DNA from 3 places in the Thermatribacter velox genome. Region 1 is predicted to be linked to each of the others. Evidence: riboswitches for the same ligand, from Rfam matches in the RefSeq annotation. Region 1 holds a riboswitch; each other region holds the start of a gene.

Region 1 (5,068 bases):
TGGTAATTCCCTGCTCTCTAAGTTGAGTTAGTATAGACATAATCTCCAGCTGGTAAAGTATATCTAAGTGGCTGGTTGGCTCATCAAGCAGGAGAAGCTCTGGTTCCTGGGCTAAAGCTCTGGCAATCATAACTCGCTGTTTTTCTCCCCCGGAAAGCTGGGCAAAGGGTTGTTCCGCTAAGTGAAGGGTGGCAGTTTGTTGCATGGCTCTGTTTACGACCTGGTAATCCCTAAGGCTTTCTTTCTGCCATTTCCGCCAGTGCGGAAAACGCCCCATCATTACTATTTCATGGCAAGGTAGCTCCAGCTGGTCAGGAAAGTTTTGGAAGACCATGGCAATTTTTTTTGCCCTGGCTTTTCGCGGCAGTCTGAGCAGGTCTTTTCCCTCGAGGTACACCCTCCCCTGAGCGGGTTCCAGTAGGCCGGCAAGCAGGGACAACAGGGTGCTTTTTCCGGAGCCGTTGGGGCCGAGCACGCCCACAAAAGCTCCTCGCTCTATTCCAAAGTTCACCCTGCGGACTGCAGGCAGGGAGCCGTAGTAGAAAGAAAGCTCTTTGGCTTTAAGGTATTCACCCATGGAGTTTCTTCCTTTTGCGAAGAAGGTAGATAAAAAAGGGAGCTCCCAGCAAACTGGTGATAATTCCTACTGGAAGCTCCACGGGATTAAGGATGCTTCTGGCAGCGGTATCAGCCCAAAGCAGTATGATTCCTCCGCTCAGGAAGGAAAAAGGAAGGAGCAGGCGGTGATTCTGGCCAAATAGCAGGCGCATTATGTGAGGAACTATTAACCCCACAAACCCGATTACGCCACTTGCTGCCACACAGCTTGCCACCACCAGGGAACAAGCGAAAACCAGCCACCTTTTCACCCGCTCGATATCCACCCCCATGCTTTCTGCTGTTTTTTCACCAAGCAGCATGATGTTCAGTTCTCTGTGGAAAGCGAGCATGAAGGGTATTCCCGCACTCAAAAATGGCAAAACCATTTTTACTTCCCTCCAACTCCGGTTCCAAAGGCCACCCATTAGCCAGAAGACAATCTGATGCAAATCATGACCGGCAAAAAACATGGAAAGCGAAACCAGAGCCGAGAAGAAAAAACCCACAGCGACGCCGGAAAGAAGCAGAGTCTCAAGCGGGGTTTTCCGGTTTACCTGCCCGAGTGAAAACACCAGAAAAGTGGTTAAAAGCGCAAAGGAGAAAGCCGAAAAAGGCACTGCGTAAAGACCAAAATTCCATTTTTTGAGAATGGCCAGCACTGCTCCAAAGGAAGCTCCGGAACTGATTCCCAGAACGTAGGGGTCGACCAGGGGGTTGCGGAAAAGACCCTGCAGCACTGCTCCGGATATGGAAAGACCGCCTCCTACCAGGGTGGCGAGAGTTACTCTGGGCATCCTAACCTGAAAAAGGATGGTTTTCTGAAGGGGGGAGATGTCCTGCCAGTGAAAAATTGCCCAGAAGTCACCGCTTTGGAAGCGACCTCTTCCAAAAGAAAGTGCTAAAAGAAAACTCAGAAGGAGGCCGACTATTAGACCTCCTTCCCAGAGGAAAACCTTTTGGGATGACCTTTTGGTCGTGTTGCTCGGCTCAGTTATCTTGGGTTGCTGTCTGGGATTGAATTTCGTAGTCTTCAAAACGATACTCACCAAATATTTCAGGGTGAATTATCTTTGCGAATATTTCCAGTGCCTGGACTATTCTCGGTCCAGGGCGGGAAACGATGTCGCTATCTACCCGGGCTACTCTCCCCTCTTTGACCGCTTTTAGGGTTTGCAGGCGCTGATCCTGCAGGAGGAATTGATAGGGAAGGTTCTGGGCATCTCCATGATTTTCTACCACCGTTATAATATCTGGATTGCGACGCAGGAGCTCTTCTAACTCAATACTTACATAGCCCTCAAGGTCTGAAGCAGCGTTTTTGCCACCCGCTTTTTCGATGAGTTCATCAATGAAGGTACCTTTGCCCGCTGTCCAGATAGGTTGGTGCCAAATCAGGTGGAACACCAGAGGTTTTTGGACTTCCGTCATTCCAGCTGTTTTTTCTTCCACCCTTTTTATGCGCTCTCTAAGGCTATGTACCAATGCTTCCCCTTTTTCTTCCACGCCACATATTTTGGCTAATTTTTCCAGGTCAGAGAGGATTTCTTCCATGTTTTGGGGATTAACCAGGTATACCGCAATTCCCAATTCTTCCAGCCTGGTAAGCAATTCCTGGGGATTCAAGGAAGATGCCACCACTAAGTCGGGTTGCAAAGAGAGTAGTTTTTCGAGTTCCACTTCGGTTATGGTGCCCACTTTTTCTTTGTTCAATGCTTCTTGAGGAAAGTTGCAATAGGTAGTCACGCCCACTATTTTTTGAGATAAAGAGAGGGCGAAAAGCATCTCAGTGCAGGAGGGAGCAAGAGAGACAATCCTTGCTGGTGGCTGAGCAAGTTCAACCTGCTGTCCCCGGTCATCGGTTACACTGAGCCCAAATGCAATGTTTGCAAAAAGCAGGACAGAAAGCGCAAAAAAGACGGTAAAAATTTTTAACCGTTTGTACACCGTTAATCCCCCTTTCTCGCTTTTAGGGAAGGAGGAGGGGGAGAGGGAGGGCTTTCACTTGATTATCCCACCTCCTCTTTCCGCGAAGAGTGGTTGGGAACGTCCTGGGCAGGTCTCCTGGCTCCCGGATCCTTGCCTTACCGCACCTTCCCAGCCTTTGCAGGCCAGTGGCTTTTTTGCGGCAGGCTCCCCGGTTACAGTGGCGGGACCGCACCGGATTCACACCGGTTTCCCTTTTAAGGCAGAAAGCCACCCAGAACTCTCAACGCTGAATTACATTATACCACAAAAGAAAAAAAGAGTTTTTTAGGAAATCATAAGCCAGATGATTCCCCAAGCGAAAAGCATCAAGGTTGCCGGGATAAGCAGGCGGTAGACTTTCTTGAAACTTGCTTCGAAAAAGCGACAGGAGAAGATGAAGCAAAGGTGCATGGGTGAAAGCAAAACCCCGGAAAAACCACTCAGGTAGAGAATCGGAAAAACACTGGGGAGCGTTTGGGCGTTGAAAAAAGAAAGGACCATAGGAAAGGCAATACCCACAAAAGCAGCAGTTAAGCCAGTAAGCAGGCCGGTAACCATGGGGAGCAACATGCCCAGCAAAAGAAGCGGGACATCTTTGCTAATTAGAAAACTGGCCATTTTATCGATGTCCTGATTTGCAAGGAGTATGTTTTTGAAAATCAGTACGCCAATTACATCAAAAAGTATTGCCCAGGGAAAGCTTCTGGCAAGAAATTTTCCAAGGGTTTTTAAAGGGAGGCGTTTGGTTATTGAAAAAGTGGCTATTCCCAGGATGGCTCCTATCCAGACGGGAATGCCGAGAAGCACGCTGGCTACGGGCACCATGAAAGGCAAAAGCACAAAAAGCAAGTTTTTCATATCCGGAGCAAATCGACGAGTTTTTTCGGGCAGGGGGATTTGAAGGTGGCGTTTTACCGCGAGCCAGCCCGCTCCCGCTGCTATCAGGAAGAAAGGGAAATGGTGGGCCATAATCCAGGTAGCGGGTAGGCCCGATACGGAAGCAGCAAGCAAAACTCCCGGATAAAGCGGTAGAAAAAATTCCCATATGTGACGGAACCAGTAATTGGCAAAGGCCAATATATCTCCATCCTGGGTGTAAGGTGTAGCTGCTGTTTTTACTAAGGGGGCTGAGAAAAGAGCTCCACCTGGCATGGGTAAAATGCCCACCAAGGAAGGAAGGATAACCCCGGCCAGCTCAGGTCTTTTGAGTACTTTCTGGACTGAGCGGGTTAACACATCGAGTTCTCCGCTGTGAGCCAGGGTACCTCCAAGTAGGGTTACAAAAATAACGCTTAAAAGCAGTGCCAGGTTGTCAGGGTTGGGCCAGAAGGTGGAGGAAACAACCCTCCACCAGCCCAAAGGGTTAAAACCCGAAAAAATCAGCAGAAAAAGAGAAACACCCAGGAGCGACCATCCCAAACTGATTTTCTTCTGGAGCAAAAAAGAACAACTACAAAGATGCAAATTATTTTCAGCGCTGCCAGCATTTTTCCGCTTTTTGTGTTTCAGGCAGAGGGGATAACCAGAACGTAGAGATTACACTGGCGGGGGCCATTGAATTCGTAAAAATAGATGCGTTGTCCTTCGCCGAGCATGAGTTTTCCCTCCAAGGCAATAAGTACTTCAGTTGGAGCTACAAAAGCAGCACCCACTTCAGGAGTCTGAAAGTCCTGGCCCTCTTCCAGGACTTTCTTTAGTAATCTGTTCAGGGGAGGATTGGAGGAGGAAGGGCTTTGGGCAATTCCCTGAATGTTAATTGCTGCATCGCTATGGGGGACATAAACGAACACTCCTGCTTCCTTAGAGCCACTTTCTCGAACCACTTCTTCAATCAGGGGGGTTACGTCTATGGTTTCCTCTCTTTGTCGGGTGGTAAGCACTATGTTTTTAAACAAGTCGACTTCCCTCCCTTTTTGGTTTTTTGGTGCTATATAAATTAGCCTTTTACTGCACCGAACGTCAAGCCCCGTATCAGGTAGCGTTGCATGAGAAGGGAGAAAACGATTACTGGAATCATGGTGATGAGCCCGGCTGCAGCGAGAGGCCCCCAGGCAATACGCCACCCGGTTATAAAGCGTCCCAGATAGATGGGAAGGGTTTGGGCGTCCTTGCTGGTGGTGAGGACCAGGGCCATCAGAAATTCTCCCCAGCTCTGGATAAAAGACAGAGTGGCTACCGCAGCTAAACCTGGAGCAGCGAGAGGCAGGCTTACTCGGGTAAAACTTTGCCATATGCCTGCTCCGTCCACATAGGCTGCTTCATCAAGTTCTCGGGGAATTTCGTTGAAAAAGGTTATCAACACCCAGGTACTGAAAGGAGTGGTGAATACCAGATGAGATAGAATGAGTGCCCACCAGGTGTTCACAAGATGCAGTTTGCTGAAAATAACGTAAAGGGGCAACGCTGCAGCGATTGGTGGTAACATCCTGATGGAGATAATCCAGGACACAAAACCCATTCCACCTATTTTGAAGCGAGATATGGCGTAGGCGGCAAGTGCAGC
Region 2 (5,068 bases), 460 kb from region 1:
GTAGAGAATGTAGGCCTTGGCTACTTTGGAAAAACCATTTTCGATTAATGTTTCCTCAACAAAGTCCTGGATGGTTTCGATGTTCACCGTTGCATCTGGACCGAACTTTTCAAACAATTTAGTGGTTACAATTTTGCTCAGCTCTTCAGGAACACTTGCTGTTTCTTCTCCCACAGCCTGAAAAGCTTTGTAAATAGCTCGCTCGATGCGATACCTATCAAAAGGCACGATTCTCCCGTCCCTCTTTTGAACTTTTCGGGGAGCGAGTAGATCATAAGTTTCTTCCATTTTTTAAACCCCCTTTTCCTTTTCCTTAACCAGAGAGCCTAAGATTTCTATGAACTGGTCTACATCGCGAAACTCACGGTAGACCGAAGCAAAGCGTACGTAAGCTACCTGGTCAATTTTTTTCAATTTTTCCATAACCTTTTCCCCAATATATGAAGAAGGTACCTCTTCAAAGCCCTCTTCCTGGAGCTCTTTCTCGACTTCGCTGGCTACGGCCTCTAAAGTTTCCGTGGACACGGGTCTTTTCTCACAGGCTTTTAAAAGCCCATTGAGAATTTTTTTACGGTCGAACAACTGCCGGTTGCCGCTTTTTTTAATCACTACTAAAGGTTCCCGTTCACAACGCTCATAGGTTGTGAAACGACGGTGGCAACTCTGGCACTCTCTACGTCTGCGCACGCCATATCCGTTTTCAACAACTCTGGTATCGATTACCCGTGAATCTGGCTCACCACAGTAAGGACAATGCATGATAACCCCAATATGTAGGATTAATGCAATTTAAAACATCCATATATAGTATAACTCCACATTTTGGAAAGTCAATCGCTGATGGAGAAAATTTTTTTGCGAAATAATTTGTTTTTTCGAATTCAAGGAGTATGAGTCGTCAAGGGTGTTTGCGATTTTTCAAGTTCGATAAAGTTCAGGGCGGCGCAAGTCCTGGAAGAGGATATGTTGCATAGAGTTTTCAGCTTTGGGATGATGATAGCGTTTGATTTCTGCTTTCGAAAATTCGAAAACCGCTAACTGATTTCCTGGAAGATACAGTTCCCTTAACACATCGCCTCGGGGATTAATGACTATCAAGCCTCCACCAGATTTCTCTTTTTTGGGGAACCACAGGTTGCAACAGGCTATGAATACCCGATAGTCATAAGCGCGGGCTGGCAAGTATTTATTCCAGAGATTGTTTCGCGGGAAAGGTGTGGCATGAGGTCCAAATATTATTTCTGCGCCCTTGCTTTTCAGGGTAGCTATAACTTCTGGCAGGTGCCATTCCACGCACAAAGCGATGCCAAAACAAACTTCGGGGTGTTCGAAAACGGGGAGTTCATTGCCCGGATGGAAAAGGCGTTTTTCTTTCGCGCTTAAGTGGGTTTTTCGGTAAACTTTTCTTTCGCCCCAGGGGAAAAAGATGCCGTGGGCTATGAAGAGGTTTCCAGATTTATCCTGTTCGATGAAGCCAGCCAGGACGGTAATCCTGGTTTCCCGGGATAGCTTCTGAACTGACTGCAGCAGAGGGCTGTTCGGGCCACAGGGTCGAATGGTGACTGGATTCAAGGAGTATCCATGTAGGGAAAGCTCTGGGAAGCAGAGAATTTCCACACCAGCTGCTTGAGCTCCGTAAACCATTTGGCGGTGCAAGTTCAGAGCGGCTTCGTCGTTTAGTAAATTTTCAATTTGAGCTATTCCTATCCGAATATTTTGCATGTCCTATTGTTTTAGAAACCAACTTTGCTATAATATAGCGGAAAATTTTAAAAGTGAATAGTAGCGATTTTCTCAGGTGTTCGGGAAACCGGTGCAAATCCGGTGCGGACCCGCCGCTGTGAGAGGGAACGAAAGGTGCACAAAGCCACTGGCTGAAAAGCTGGGAAGGCGCACCGAGTAGGCTGAAGCCCTCAAGCCAGAAGACCGGCCTGAGAAACGAAGTTTTTTCGGCCTCTGCGAGGTTCAGAGGGCGAATTTTCGTTTTTTCAAAAACCATGAAAGGGGGAATTGGTATGTTCAGAAGGTCTCTGGTGATTGTTTTAAGTATTGTGCTGGTTTTGTGTTTGTTGGTTGGGGTAAGCTCTGGAATGTCCAGAGAAGATAAGAAAGCGTTGTTACTTGTTGCTTTTGGCACTTCTTATGAGGACGCTTCTTCCGCTATTAAGAATGTTTTTGAGCTTGCCAGGAAGGAGTTTCCAGGGCTGGAAGTGCGCCTTGCTTATGCTTCCTCTATGGTACGTAAAGCTCTTGAGAAAAAGGGACAGAAAATTGACAGTCCCGTTACCGCGCTGGCTAAACTTGCAGACGAAGGATTTAACAAAGTTGCGGTACAGCCTCTTTTCGTAATTCCAGGGATTACTTACGACTATGTAGCAAGCGTTTGCCAAGCTTTTTCTGCGATGAAAGATATATATGGGAGACCGGTTTTTGAAGAGCTTTATTTAGGAAGACCTCTACTGGAGCATCCCTCTGATTATGAAGAGGTTGTCCAGGCTTTGCGGGAAATATTTGCTCCAACCCTCTCTAAGGAAGGAACGGCGTTGGTTCTGATGGGTCATGGAAGCGAACATTCTGGAGGGGCTGCTTATTCTATGTTGTATCTCATGTTGCAGAAGGAATTCGGAGAAAATGTTTTCCTGGGTACAGTAGAGGGTTTCCCCTCTTTCGAAGATGTGGTAACGGAACTTGAAGCACAAAAGGTAAAGAAAGTAGTTCTTGCGCCTTTTATGCTGGTTGCTGGCGATCATGCTCTGAATGATTTGGCTGGAGAGCATAGCGATTCCTGGAAAGTGCAGCTTAAGCAGCGAGGTTTTTTGGTGTCAACCGTTTTAAAGGGATTGGGGGAATATGATGCTTTTGCCAGGATTTTTGTGGAACGCGCGAAAGAAGTCGTCGAAAAGCTCTAAAGCTTTATGTCTTACGTAGCAGGGCGTAGAAGACAGTTGCCAGGCAGGACCAGGCGAGAGTCTCTCGCCTGGTCCTGCATCCTCATTCTTGGGGCGGTTTTACTCTTTGGTGTTCTTTATTTTGTAGGCAAAGGTTTTGTGGAGGTTCCCTTAGTGGAGGTTTGGAAAATTATTTTGGGGAGAGATACCGCTCAGGAAATGTGGCATGATGTGGTGCTCTATATACGTTTGCCCCGTATTTTAGGTGCTCTTTTGATTGGATTGATTCTGGGTTGTGCAGGTTGTATCTTCCAGGCTTTACTTTTGAATCCCCTGGCCAGCCCCTACACTCTTGGGGTTTCTGGGGGAGCTGCTTTTGGGGGAGCCTGTGCACTGTATCTGGGATTGTCTAACCCTATTTTTCCTGCTTTTTTGGGCGGTCTTGCTTCGCTTTTGCTGGTTCTTTTTATGAGCGGGAGAAGGGGTAGTTTTCGAACTGAAAGTCTGGTTTTAGCGGGGATTATAGTGAGTTCAGTTTTTTCTGCGGGAGTAAGTTTCATGAAGCATCTTTTTGGTGAGGAAGTGGGAAGTCTGGTTTTTTGGCTAATGGGTACCCTGGTGGGTATTCACCTCAAAGAGGTGATGTGGCTTTGGCCTTTTGCAGTGGGAATAATTATGGTGGGTGTTTTTTCAGCCAAGGCGCTGGACGTTTTGTGTCTTGGGGAGAAAGTAGCCCGTCAATCTGGAGTGGCTACTGAGACTTTTCGCCTTTTGCTTTTGATCGTGGCTACTTTGGGCACTGCTGCAGCAGTGTCGGTAGGAGGCATAATTGCTTTTGTGGGTCTGGTGGTGCCCCATATTTTTCGAATCGCTTTTGGTCCGCTTCACCTTTATCTTTTGCCGCTTTCGGCTCTGGGAGGTGCGCTGTTACTTTTGGTTTCGGATAACCTTATTCGAGTTTATTTTGGAGTAGAGATACCGGTTGGTGTTTGGACTACGCTCATTGGTGGTCCCTTTTTCTTTTATCTTTTCATTAAACGAGTTTCCTGGCGTGAGGGACGAAGTGAAAGTTGAAGTGGAACTGCATAAGGTTTCTTTTTCATACGGGGAGGGATGGGTGTTTAAGGAAATTTCTCTACGCCTTACAGGAGGAGTTTTCTATGCTTTGCTCGGTCCCAATGGTTCGGGCAAAAGTACTTTGTTGTCTTTAATTTCTGGTCTCCTCGTGCCTCAAGAGGGAGAAGTTATACTTTGTGGGAAAAAGATGAGAAAGATATCTTTACGAGAAGTGGCTCGCCATGTGGCTCTGGTTCCTCAAGATTTTTTTGTACGTTTTCCTTACACGGTTTATTACACAGTTCTTACTGGTAGGTTTCCCTTTTCCTCGGGAAGGTGGGCCTACTCTGAGGAAGATCATCGTTTGACCAAACATTACCTTGATGAAGGGGGCATTCTCCATCTTGCAGATTCTCCGGTGACTGCTCTGAGCGGCGGAGAGTCTCAGAAGGTGGCCTTTGTGAGAGCTTTGGTGAGAGAAACACCGGTTCTTCTTCTGGATGAGCCGGTTTCCAACATCGATGTTGCTTCTACACTCAATTTTTTGAAGAAAGCTCGGCTTCTGGCTCAAGGGGGAAAACTGGTAGTAGCAGCTTTTCATGATCTAAATCTTGCTTCGCTTTTTGCCGATCAGATCATCTTTGTAAAAGGGGGGCAGGTGGAACTCTGGGAGGATAAAAGAGAAGCTCTGAGTCCTCAAAACATTCAGCGGATTTTTGGTATCGAGGTGGTACCTTACGAGAGCCCTGAAGGGGAACTATATCTTTTATACAGAGTGGAATAAGGGGGTGTGGTTGATGCGTCTGAAAAAGGTTGTTTTGTTGATTTCTGTTTTCTGGGTTGTCGTGTTTTGTATTTGCCAGGGAACCTGGGCCGAAGTATCCATTCGTGATTTCCGGGGGAAAGAGGTTGTTTTGGAGGAACCGGCGCATCGTATAATTTCGCTCTATACTGCTCATACCGAGAGCCTTTATTTTCTGGGTGCCCAAGAGAACCTGATAGCGGTTTCTACTTCCTGTGACTTTCCTCCTGAAGTGGCTCTCAAGAAAATCGTTGATTATCGCTCGGATCCAGAAAAAGCCATAGCGCTAAAACCTGATGCGGTTTTGGTGCGGGATTACGTT
Region 3 (5,068 bases), 250 kb from region 1:
TTAGCCATCCTTCAGTTACTACCACATCGTTATTGAGAAATACCACATAATCACCTTTCGCCTCAAGAAGCCCCCGGTTGTTGCCCAGTGCAAACCCCAGGTTAAAGCCGTTTTCGATGAGTTTCACATCGGGTTGCTCTCTGAGATATTCCACTGTCCCATCAGTTGACCCATTGTCCACAACAATGATTTCATGAGGTTCTGGAGTATATTCGCGTATGCTGTCCAGACACTTCCGAGTATATTCGAGGTTGTTGCGGGTGAGGATGATGATAGAAGTAAGCCGAGGTAAATCCCTTTTAGTCGCAGAAACTAAATACTGATATACCCTGCTTTCCTCCTGAAGGTTTTGAGGACTCAACCCCCATTTTTTTAGATCCCCAATCAAACCAGCAGGAATTTCTTCTCCACGAAGCGAAGTAGTGTACAGCCCTTCTATGTTAAAGCCAATTTCTTTAAACATCCTCACCAGGGAAGATGCAGTAAAGAAACGCAAATGAGTACGATCCAGGATGCCGGCTTCTTGGTACTCCCACTTTCCCTCAAGAAGAGTCTTGATTACACTCCAATGGCGCACGTTGGGAACGCTTGCCACAATTTGACCACCATTCCTTAAAATCCTTTTGGTTTTTTTGAGTGCTTCCCAGGGATCAACAAAATGTTCCAAAACATCCGCAAAAATCACACAATCAAAATAATCAGAAGGCAAGTCCTCCACTATCTTTTCGTAGTCGCCAACTATGACTTTATCGAGATTACCAGAGGCCACTTCTGCAACCCGGGGGTTAATTTCCACACCCCAGACTTCGCAATCTCTTTCTTCTTTCAGAGTTTTCCCGAGATTCCCCTCACCACAACCCACATCCAGCACCTTACGGCATCCAGGCATGATAAGATTGCGCACCTCAGGTCTTGAATATGAGTAATAACCAGCTGGTTCTCTCCTTTTCTCTGCAACAACTGGATTGGTCGCAACAGACAAACTCCAGCGCTCCTTCCAGCGGGTAACCTCTCTCTCAAAAACCATCTGTGTTGAGCGCTCAAGCTCTCCCTTGCATCCAACCCCAACCACCGTATGGGGAAAACGGGGGTGTCCCACCCACTCCACAAAGCGATAACCAAATTTTTGCAGTAAACTTTTGAACCCCTCCGGCGTAAAGCGCCAGTAATCAAAAGGATAATCATGAATTGGAAAATTCATCACTGAGCTGATTACCACGAACCCACCTGGCTTTAAAATTCGGTATACTTCATCCATTGCCCTGCGCACAAATTCAACATGTTCAAGCGTATCCATCACCAAAACTGTTCCTACCGCACCATCGGGAAGCTCAATATTATGAAGATTCAAAATACAATCAACACCAGGTCCCGGACGCATATCGCAACCCACATATTGCTTCCCTGGAAAGAAAGGTCACAAATCAGCGAATCCTTCCTGACCCGCCACCTGGAGCGAACCAAATTCATAAATGGGTTCCTGAAAAGGCAAAAGAGGCACTATAACCCGAACGAAATCCTTGATTATTTCCCGCACCGACAATAACCCTCCGAACTTTTGCTTTTTTCGAGATAAAAAAGCTTGCCAAAGCACTCAAAATTCAAAAAAGTGCCAAAATCCTTAGATGTCCTGATGTTACTTCCTTGTGAAGATTTTTGCTTCCTTTCCCAAAAATTTATTTGAAAGAGCTTCACTGCAAAAAAGAAGTCTTTGAAATAATAAATAATCCGGTCTCAGCCCAACACGAATCAAAATCAGAAAAAACTGCGCGTACTTGTAACAAAGAAAAACCTGCGGAGAGGTTCGCTCTATGGTGAAAACAGTAAAGAAAATAATTCTCCACCCAAAGCACCTAACTCTTGAAAATTCTCTACTCTTTGCTATCATACACTCAGAAAGTGAATACTGGCTCAACCCTTCGTGGTTGCTCCTTCGGGGAGCTGAAAAGGGAAACCGGTGCAAGTCCGGTGCGGACCCGCCGCTGTGAGAGGGAGCGAAAGGTGTAAAAAGCCACTGGCTGAATAAGCTGGGAAGGCGCACCGAGTAGGCTGAAGCCCTCAAGCCAGAAGACCTGCCACGAAAGGATGGGCGAGGATGAAGGCAAAGTCCTCGGCTCAAAGCATGCTTTGGGTCGGGGACTTTATTTTTAATAAGCAAAATAAAGGAGGTTATACCATGTCCAAATCAGCCTATGCTCAGTCAACTGTAGCACGCTTGACTATTACAGCGACCCTGATTGCTCTTTCTGTGGTGGGCTCTTACCTCAAAATACCCTCACCAACCGGAACAGTTGCTCTCGACTCTCTTCCTGGATTTTTGGGAGCAATTCTTCTGGGGTATCCAGAAGGAGCAGTTATTGGGTTTTTGGGCCATATTCTCACCTCGCTCAACGTGGGATTTCCTCTGGGTTTGCCAGTGCATCTTCTCATTGCCTGCGAGATGGCGGTTATATGTGTACTTTTCAGGCTGCTCTATCAGAAAAACCGTATTCTGGGTATAGCTTGTGGTGTCTTTCTTAATGGTGTTTTGGCACCAGCTACTCTTGTTCCAGTCTTTGGGTGGGGATTTTTTACCGGGATTGTGGTTTCTCTGCTTGTGGCATCAGCAGTGAATATAATCCTTGCCTCCTTAATTTTTGAAATGCTCAAGAAGCGATGAATAGACGCGATGCGGTATTTATCAAAATAAACGAAAAGGAACTCATGCTTGTTGCCTGCGACTCCTTAGGTGGTATAGGCCCCAAAAGCATGGATTTTGTAAAAGCAGAGGTTGCAACCTGTGCAAAATATACTTTCCGGGTCGCTCTTTCTGAAATCCTGAGTTTAGGAGGAAATCCCATTGCTTTTTCGTTAACTCTTTCCACTGAACCCTATCCCTTTATCGAACAAGCGTTATCGGGCATCAAGGGGGAGCTTGAGGCTTGTGGCCTCAGCCCCCTTCCTTTCGTGGTCTCTTCAGAAAAGAACTTCCCCACCCATCAAACTGGCCTGGGCGTAACCGTGATTGGCATGGTAAACCATGAGGAGCTAATTTTTGAAAAAAGCTGCGAAGGTCTTAACGTGTTCCTCTTGGGAAGCCCTGCGGTTGGAGAAGAAGTGCTTGCAAAGCAAAATGAAATTGCTGGTCCTTCCGACATCATTGCTCTGCGAGAAAGCGTGTTGTGTGGAGACATCATCCCGGTGGGGTCCAAGGGAGTGTTCTGGGAACTAACGACATTTCTGCAAAGCACCGGACTCACCGTAGAGATTGAAAACCCCTTCCCGCTTCCACTTTACAAAAGCTGCGGCCCCGCAACGGCACTTCTTTTCACCACTTGGGAAGAGGAAAAAAAAATACACAAGGTTTCAAAAAAACCACTTTTTCGATTAGGAAAACTCAGAAAGACCTAAATTGAAAGCACTGCAGAGGCACGGATTTTGCTCTCCTTGAGCAACAAAAGCGCTCGATTGGCTTCTTCAAGCGGGAACACTTCAATTTGTGTTTTGAAATGCAGCCTTCTGGAAAGTTCAATAAGCTCCTGTACGTCCTTTCTGGTGCTATTTGCCACGCTCTGTATACAGCGCTCTTTATAAACCAAGTCATAAGGAAGCTCTGGAATTGGAGTGGAATAAATACCTGCTGTTATCACCCGTCCCCCCGGACAGAGGTATTCAAGGGCCACCTTCACCAGATGCCCGGCGGGAGCGAAAATGATTGCTGCATCAAGCTTTTCAGGCGGTACATCCTCAGCCCGACCCACAAAAGAGGCACCAAGCTCTCGAGCGAGCTTCTGGTGTTCCGGAGAACGGGTAAAGACAAATACCCGAACACCTTCAAAAAGTGCCATCTGGGCAACTAAGTGCGCTGAAGAACCAAACCCAAAAAGTCCCAGTATCTCGCCTTCCTTTACTTTGCTTTGCCGATAAGCTCGATAACCAATAACTCCACCACAAAGAAGAGGAGCAAATTCCACATCTTCATACCCTTCAGGAATCGGATACGCGGCTTCCTCTCTAAAAATTGCAAACTCGGCGTAACCCCCGTCCAGGTCATAACCAGTAAACAACGCATTTTCACAGAGATTTTCCATACCCTGTCTGCAAAAGCGGCATACCCCGCACACCTGGTTTATCCAAGGTACACCAACCCTCTGACCTACCTCAAGGTTGTTTACTTTCTTTCCTCTTTCAACCACTTTTCCCACAATCTGGTGGCCAGGAACAAGCGGGAGTTTATGGGGAGGAAGTTCGCCCTCCACGATGTGTAAATCGGTATGGCACACTCCACAGGCAGCGACTTTTATCAAAACTTCATCGTCCTCTACTCCTTGAAGCGCAACTTCCTTGAGGAGCAGTGGAGAAGTCTCTACCGGAGCCGTTCGCTCAAGAACCATGGCCCGCATTGCACATCTCACCTTGGAAAAAGTTGAAAGTTTTCTTTAACCCTTCCCAAAGGTCTACCTCTGGCACCCAGCCCAGAATCCTTCGCGCTTTCTCACAAGAAAGCGCAATGTGGTTGATTTCCCCTTTGCGTTCTTTTTCGAAAACAACCTCCACCTTTCGACCCGAAATTTTCTCAAGCAACTCCACAAGCTCCAAAACGCTGGTTTCTCTGCCAGTTCCAATATTGTAGACGCCCGAAGGTGCGAAGACGGCAAGCAGATTGGCCCGGGCCACATCTTCCACATACACGTAATCTCGAGTTTTTCTCCCATCACCGAAAACAACACAGGGTTTCCCCCGAAGAATCCTTCCGCAAAAAATAGCTACCACCCCAGCTTCACCCTGAGGGTCTTGACGCGGACCATAGACGTTACCATAGCGCAGGGCAACGTACTCAAGCCCCCACACCCGGTGATAATACTCAAGGTACATTTCTACACTTCTTTTAGCCACACCGTAGGGAGAAAGCGGAGAGGTAGCAGCACTTTCTTTTACCGGTAAAACATTTGGCTCACCATAAATGGCCCCACCCGTAGAGGCAAAAACGAACTTTTCAACCTGGAACTGGCGGCTGAGCTCAATCAGGTTCAAACTTCCCAGAATGTTAATCCAGGCATCAAAGGTCGGATCCTCCACTGAGCGGCGA

Evidence for each region. A riboswitch is a leader RNA that binds a small molecule or an ion and turns the genes downstream of it on or off. The one in region 1 is predicted to bind cobalamin.
Region 2: it holds a riboswitch for cobalamin, as region 1 does, so the genes downstream of both, QBE54_RS09170 (sirohydrochlorin cobaltochelatase) here and QBE54_RS00250 (ABC transporter substrate-binding protein) in region 1, are expected to answer to the same signal.
Region 3: it holds a riboswitch for cobalamin, as region 1 does, so the genes downstream of both, QBE54_RS10360 (ECF transporter S component) here and QBE54_RS00250 (ABC transporter substrate-binding protein) in region 1, are expected to answer to the same signal.

The regions. Positions count from the first base shown of each region.
Region 1 is NZ_CP121689.1:46,053-51,120, forward strand. Features, by position in the region: gene QBE54_RS00240 (ABC transporter ATP-binding protein) at 1-577, opposite strand, end outside; gene QBE54_RS00245 (FecCD family ABC transporter permease) at 570-1,646, opposite strand; gene QBE54_RS00250 (ABC transporter substrate-binding protein) at 1,588-2,544, opposite strand; cobalamin riboswitch at 2,634-2,816, opposite strand; gene QBE54_RS00255 (DUF401 family protein) at 2,851-3,924, opposite strand; gene QBE54_RS00260 (YjbQ family protein) at 4,071-4,460, opposite strand; gene QBE54_RS00265 (carbohydrate ABC transporter permease) at 4,502-5,068, opposite strand, start outside.
Region 2 is NZ_CP121689.1:1,851,688-1,856,755, reverse strand. Features, by position in the region: gene QBE54_RS09185 (ribonucleoside triphosphate reductase) at 1-288, opposite strand, end outside; gene nrdR (transcriptional regulator NrdR) at 292-759, opposite strand; gene QBE54_RS09175 (nitrilase-related carbon-nitrogen hydrolase) at 919-1,722, opposite strand; cobalamin riboswitch at 1,780-1,950, shown strand; gene QBE54_RS09170 (sirohydrochlorin cobaltochelatase) at 2,016-2,909, shown strand; gene QBE54_RS09165 (FecCD family ABC transporter permease) at 2,916-3,962, shown strand; gene QBE54_RS09160 (ABC transporter ATP-binding protein) at 3,952-4,728, shown strand; gene QBE54_RS09155 (ABC transporter substrate-binding protein) at 4,742-5,068, shown strand, end outside.
Region 3 is NZ_CP121689.1:2,063,678-2,068,745, forward strand. Features, by position in the region: gene QBE54_RS10355 (glycosyltransferase) at 1-1,381, opposite strand, end outside; cobalamin riboswitch at 1,906-2,095, shown strand; gene QBE54_RS10360 (ECF transporter S component) at 2,177-2,659, shown strand; gene QBE54_RS10365 (hypothetical protein) at 2,656-3,390, shown strand; gene QBE54_RS10370 (zinc-dependent alcohol dehydrogenase family protein) at 3,387-4,394, opposite strand; gene QBE54_RS10375 (NAD-dependent epimerase/dehydratase family protein) at 4,363-5,068, opposite strand, start outside.